Regions from separate parts of the Paenibacillus sp. FSL H8-0282 genome, predicted to be linked through region 1. Evidence: riboswitches for the same ligand, from Rfam matches in the RefSeq annotation. Region 1 holds a riboswitch; the other holds the start of a gene.

What was found. Region 1 has a riboswitch for cyclic di-GMP ahead of NST94_RS04810 (glycosyl hydrolase). Riboswitches for the same ligand answer to the same signal wherever they lie in the genome.
Region 2: linked by a shared signal. The riboswitch ahead of NST94_RS20390 (thiamine pyrophosphate-binding protein) and the one ahead of NST94_RS04810 (glycosyl hydrolase) in region 1 are both predicted to bind cyclic di-GMP.

Annotation. Positions count from the first base shown of each region.
Region 1 covers NZ_CP150146.1:1,125,022-1,128,447, reverse strand. Annotated here, with positions in the region: gene NST94_RS04810 (glycosyl hydrolase) at 90-1,640, opposite strand; cyclic di-GMP riboswitch class I at 1,653-1,732, opposite strand; gene NST94_RS04805 (sugar phosphate nucleotidyltransferase) at 1,869-3,242, opposite strand.
Region 2 covers NZ_CP150146.1:4,693,398-4,696,823, reverse strand. Annotated here, with positions in the region: gene NST94_RS20390 (thiamine pyrophosphate-binding protein) at 1-1,488, opposite strand, end outside; cyclic di-GMP riboswitch class I at 1,644-1,740, opposite strand; gene NST94_RS20385 (HAMP domain-containing methyl-accepting chemotaxis protein) at 1,915-3,165, opposite strand; gene NST94_RS20380 (YafY family protein) at 3,287-3,426, opposite strand, start outside.

The DNA.
Region 1 (3,426 bases):
ACAATCGTCTTCTGACCTAATGAGGACTATAGCTTAGTAGCTCTGCAATAACGCAGAGCCACTAAGGATCGACCTTTAATTTTCATCAATCAGGAGACATCCGGAAGAAAAAGTGCACTTGCTGGAACTGTCTCTTTAGCTTGACTAGCACTTTCCCACATCAAGCGGACTCTCGCATCGCCTTCATTCTCGTAATACTCCACCTTGATATCATATAGCTGGCCAGCCTTCAGCGTTATAATGCCCTTACGCTCAGTACCACTTTGCTTAGTCCAACTATCAATCACGGATTCCCCATTCACCCAGACACGGATACCATCATCTGAGGTAGTGTAAAATGTATATTGCTCATTATATAATGACTTAATTTTACCGCTCCAACGTATGGAGAACCGATCAATCCCGAGGGCGGCATCCGGCGAGCCTTGCCGCCAATTGAAATCGATTATTGCATCAGTTCTGTTAAGAGCTGCTGCTCCCGACAATTGCATGTTGTTGTAATACTCTCCTGCAAGCCCCTTCGCGAGAGGAATTGCTGCCTCCCCCTCTTCTTCAGAAGGTGCCGGCGCTGGTGCGGCGCTAGGTGTCGGTGCCAGACCAGTATTTAATTTATCTCTGGTCAGGGTATAGTTGCTATTCATAAATGTTTTGATTGTGTCTGCACTGTTATTCTCGTAAAGCATTTTTCCCCAGCTCATCATATACGTCCATTTACTTTGCGATTGCTGAAGCTTCTCCAGATTAGGCATTTCACCATTTTCCCCGATCGCAATCGGTTTGCCTGCGGCTAGACTCAATAAGCTGTCATAGTATTTTTGCTGGTAATCATTTTCGTATATATCTGCTGCCAGAATATCTACTTTATCAGCACCTGGATAAGTTAGCGCATAAGGATCTGACCAAACATTGGGAGCATTCGGACTCCACACCCATAACAAATTATTTAATTTATGAACGTTAACAAAACGGTCATACATAATATTCCATAGTTTAGAAAAGTTATTTTTCTTCCCCCACCAGAACCAGTTCCCGTTCATTTCATGATAGGGTCTCCAAAGCACCGGAACATTGGCATCGCGCAAGCTTTTTAAAGAGACGGCCACCTTATCAAGCTCAGCGATCAGATTGTTATATTGCTTGGTACCCGGTGTAACGTAACTATCGAACTCACTCTGGCTAAGTGTTTTTTTCACATTATCCCAGTCATAAGAGGTGCCCGGCAGGTTAGCATGAAAAGTCATAGCTACGATCCCGCCCGCTTTATTCCAGTTGATGGCGCTGTTCACCACATTTTGACGTTGCCAAGCCATCGTTGCTTCGGACTGGCCACTGATCGCACCCATTTCATAACCGTGAAGAGCCGCATATTGTCCGCTGGTTCCCTTCAGCATATTGTTAATTTCATCTGGACTTTCTAAATAGTCATGTTGACCGGCAATAATACCTTTTCCTGAGATCGAGTAAAAATAGTTAAGCAGCTTTACGGCTTCAGGTGAGGCACCTGGGGTAACTGGCGTTCCAGAATTTGAAGCAGCTATGACAACAGACGGCGAAATTCCAACAGCAAGCGGAAGTGCAGTCAGAAACAGGACGAGTGACAGAAATGCACCAAACAATCGATACGTACGGTAAGCTTTCAAAATAATCTCCCTTTCGGTAGCCAGGCTGCCACTCTTTCGAAGGCCCTATAGCTTTGCGTCCCTACCTTTCGATAGGTTTGCCTTTTCAATTTAAGAGAAATAATCTCTCTTACCGTAAGTATCGACGACAATTAATGATATATTTAGTGTTTTTATGACTTTTTTTGATAATTGAGTCAATTTACCTGTTTCAAGAAATTTTGAATTGGTTAAATAGATAGGTTAGACCTATGAAATGAATTGTTGTAGTTCTATATCATTCCAGTCTAAAGTAATACGTATGTTATCTTCTTCTACTAATTCAGACCCCGTCTGTACCTCTATAAACTCAACATCCGTCAAAGCAAGGATCGCGTGCTTCGTTCCTTCCGGTATACGTACCACGTCCCCAGCCTTCACATTATGTTTTTTCTCATTCAGCACAATACTTGCTTCGCCGCTGACGATTGTCCAAATTTCACTACGCTTGCGATGTAATTGATAGCTGATATTATTCCCCTCGGATATAAAAATCCGTTTGGTCAGCACTTCATTGCCTTCATCATATTTCACATAATCAATAACTTTGTAATGACCCCAACGGCGTTCCTCGTACATCGGTCTTTGTTCAAAGGTCTTCAGCACTTCTTTAATCCGTGGGCTCTCAGCTTTATGGGTAACTAGAATCCCATCCGGGCTAGCCGCAATGATCAGATCCTTCGCACCAATTACCGTAATCGGAATGTCCAGCTCATTAATCAAGCAAGTCCCCTCAGAATCCGCCGTCACAAAACCTTTTCCTACATGCTTGCTGCTCATTTCCTCTGTCAGCGTATTCCACGTTCCAAGATCCTTCCAGAATCCATCATACGGCTGCACCACAATATGTTTTTCTTTCTCCACCACTTCATAATCAAAGCTGATGGAAGACAATAGCTTATACTGCTTCTGCAATTCTTCATATCCTAAAGGCAACCCTTTACGCTGCAAAATATCTAACAAGTACCCTAAGCGGAAGGCAAACACTCCGCAATTCCACAAGGCATTTTGTTCGATGAGCTGTTCTGCTTGTATGCGGTCTGGTTTCTCTTGAAAGTGACTCACCTTCATAAAACCATTTTCCCCCGCCTCTTCGGTGGTAGGAATAATATATCCGTATTTCTCTGAGGCATGTTCAGGAACAACACCCATTAGAGCCAGATTTGCTCCACTTTCCAGCATGGTCTCCTCAAGCATAGCTATGGTATCGAAAAAGGATGCTTCTACATAAGGGTCAACAGGCAATATTGCTACCGTCTCCGCTGGAGAAACACCTGCCACTGAATAAAGATAGGTAGCTGTTAAGGCGATAGCCGGAAAAGTATCCCGACGCTCCGGTTCAACGATAATCGGCACATGACTTCCCAGTTGGCTTTGTATCATTTCTACTTGGCCGCGGCCGGTGGCCAGATAAGATGATTCTGCCATCCCTGCTTCCTCCAACTGTCTCCAGACACGTTGTACCATGGATTCTGGTTCACCTTGAGGGCTTTCAAGTACCTTTAGAAATTGCTTTGAACGTGAGTCGTTGGACAACGGCCATAACCGTTTACCTGAACCGCCTGATAGAAGTACCATTTTCATAGAATGAACCCTCCTTGAATTATGGAAATCGAGCATATTTGAATTGTTATCAAAACGTCAGCTTCCACTTAGCCTTATTTCGAGCGGATGCACTAAAAAAATTTGTTAGGTAGAAACCACTCCAAGGGATTTTGGACTTCCGATCGCTGTTATCCTCAGATTTCCTTATTGAACCGCTTCTAGC
Region 2 (3,426 bases), 3.2 Mb from region 1:
AGATTCAGCGAATTTCACGGCGTCCATTGGTACTTCATATAGAGTTCCATCGATACGACCTGTGGTTTTCTCCATACCCTTAAGAGCCATATCTAGTTGCTTATTATTGACCACGATAAAGATAACAGGGATATCTTTGCAGACAGCGGTGTTAATCTCAGCGCCGAGCATCATGAAACAACCATCACCTGTAATGCAGAGGACAGTTTCTTCAGGAGCTGCAACTTTTGCACCAATAGCCATGCCGATCGAATTACCCATGCAAGCAAAATACGCATCAAAAACAAAGCTGCCCGGTTTCTTAACCTTGTACCATTTTGCAGCGTGGAATCCATGACTTCCATCATCAACGAAAATTGAATTATTATAAGGGATCAAATCACTTAAAGTGCTCATTACGGAAGCAAGGGAAAGATTCTTGAGGGTTGGAAGCTCTTCTGAATAATCCGCATCGGCCAAAGCCTCACGTTTGGTGATTGTGCTTGGGTCAATATGATTTAGGCAGTGCACCAAATTATCGCGCAGGTCCCCAGTGACCGGTATCGTTTTGGACAATAGTATTTTTCCGACAAAGGTTGGATCAATATCAAATTGAATTAAAGTTGCTGGATGATTCTCCCGTTTAAGATTACAGATGGTCATATCACTTAAACGTGATCCAAGCACTATAAATAAATCGCTTTTATTCAATAAATCGTCCCCGTGGGTCGAACCGCCAACGCCAATAGGACCATGATAGAGTGGGTGATCCCAGACTATAGCCCCTTTTCCACCAGGAGATGTTACTACAGGAATATTAAAAGTTTCTGCGAGTTGAGCAAGCTCTTTATGTGCTCCGGAGCGGTTAATTCCTTTACCCGCAATAATCAAAGGATTCTTAGCAGCTTGAATAGCTTCGATGACTCTATCGATATTAGCTTGACTAATTAGAGACTCTCTTTCTGGGATTACTATATTGCATTCTTCCAATACTTCAGTTTGTACATCAAAAGGAATACAAAGATGAACAGGACCCCGTTTGGTCAGGGCCACAGAAATCGCATGATTAAAAATAGTACCAAAGTGATCCCCACGTTCAACCAATTTACTGAACAAGGTGGCAGGTCTGAACATATCAGCTAAATCAGCCAGAAAAGAGGTGGAGTCCTGACATTGAGGAATTCCAAGCTCTGTAATGGATTGGTGGCCGGTAATAAATAGGACAGGTAGGTTGTTAGCTTTCGCATGTGCTGCTGCTGTAAGCAGGTTAGTTCCCCCAGGACCCGAAGTACCAAATGCTACGCCTAGGTTACCCGTTTTCAGCGCATACCCTGCTGCTTCGAATCCGGAGCTTGCTTCATGTCTGCCGGGAATAAATTCAATACCGTAATCCACCATCTTTAGAACAATTGGACAAATGGATTTGCCAATGATCCCAAAAGAATGGGTGACTCCAAGGTTACGTAGTGCTTCCGCCATGTAATCTGCGACTGTCTTCAAAAGAAACACCTCACAAGTTTTTTGATATATATTAGTTATTAATCTACCGAATAGATACGATAGATCAATATACTCAAAAAGTAAAAACCTGTGCTCTATAGTAAGCACAGGTTGGTGGCATAAGGCACCGCTAAGACTGAACAATAGTTCAGCCGTCCTGGTTCCTCTGCAACCTGGCAATCATGGCCTCAAAAGAAAAAATGAGGCTGTAGATCCATGGTTTTGCGTCATCCTCTTTCGAGGATTTTGCCAATATTAATTTATAGTTGATAAGAATAATTTTCCTTTACAATATATTCCTCATTAATTTTTGTCAACATAATCCGCTAAAAAAACTCGAAATTTGACGAAAGTCTTGTCCAAGAGATGAAGTTTTACCTCGCGAAAAAAACTGCCACCTAAGACTCAGCTTAGGTGGCAGTTGATAGTTTTGAACTAGAATTTAAAGATATGAATGGTTTTTTGCAGATTAAATACGGCCTGGGTCATTTTTTCCGTTTCTTCTGCAACAGACTGCAGGGCATTAATCTGTTCATTCATAGCCGCCGATACCTCTTCCGTGCCAGCAGCAGTTTCTTCGGTGATTGCTGAGATATTCTCAATTGCACTGGAAATTTTCAAGGCACTTTCTAGCATAAGATCGCTCTCCGCAGAGAATGAAGAGATTTGCTCGGTAATGTACTGCACGCTTTGTACAATTTGTGCGAAAATATGGGCAGATTGAGTGATCATTTCATTCTGAACCTGCACAACCTCTTCATTGATGGCGATATTATCGATGGCTTGTTTAATATCTGACTCAATGCTGCGGACCAAGCCGAATACTTCTTTTGTGGATGCCGTAGATTCCTCAGCAAGCTTGCGAACCTCTTGAGCTACAACGGCAAAACCCCGACCATGCTCTCCGGCACGAGCAGCTTCGATGGAGGCATTCAGTGACAGCAGGTTGGTCTGCTCAGCGATCTCTGTGATGGTCTTGGTGATCATCGTAATCCCGCGGGCATTTTGTGAGAGAGCTTCAATAGTATCAGCCACTTTTTGTGTAGCCTCTATGTTTTTACGCATGCCTTCAGCCTGTGTATCTACGGATTGGCGCCCTTGCTCAACAAGTTCTAAGGTATGTATTGAACGTCTGTTCATTTCTTTGGTGGAGTTCGTATAATTGGATACTTTAGTTTCAATGTCTTTAATGGATTCTGTCATATCAGCGATATCCGTAGATATTTCATTTGCACCAAGAGCGAGCTCAGTAGAAGAAGAGGCTACTTGTGCCATGACAATTTTCAGGTTCTGGTTCTTATCTTCGATTCCGCGGCTTGCATCCATAACTTGACGGGTGATCTGCGATGCATCGGTCAAAATCTTCTTGAGCTTATCAATCATTGTGTTAAAGGAGCGGCTTACGTCACCCATTGAACCATTTTCGTCCGCTCTGCTAGTGAAATCACCCTTCGAAATACTGTGAGATACATTAGCAATATCATCAAAAGATGATGTAAGCGTTCTCTCCACGAAGCGAGCAACAGGTAAAGTCAGACCTGCAAGAACAACTACTAGTATAATTCCTACGAGAAATTGACCTAGAATCATTAACGTAACTAAGACAGGAATAGCAAACAGTGCGGCAACGAGGTAACATCCGGCAACAATTCTTTGTTTTAACGGAAGTTTGTGCATCCAGCTCATTGGTAAAATGTCCCCCTTATTAAATTTTATGTAATGGTGTTATTATAGGGGATTTATAGGTCATTGGTCTATAGAGAAGTGTCATAAATCTTCTTTAAGTAGTAGATATTTAGAATTCATGTCAAAATTCCTCATATATTGTGGAAATTGTTTTAATAGCAGACTTTACCATCCCTACTAGTTCGATAGGAGCTAAAACAATAACTGAAGGAGAGAAAGAGAGTACGATACGACAGGCAGATTCTATAGCATTAAACTCGG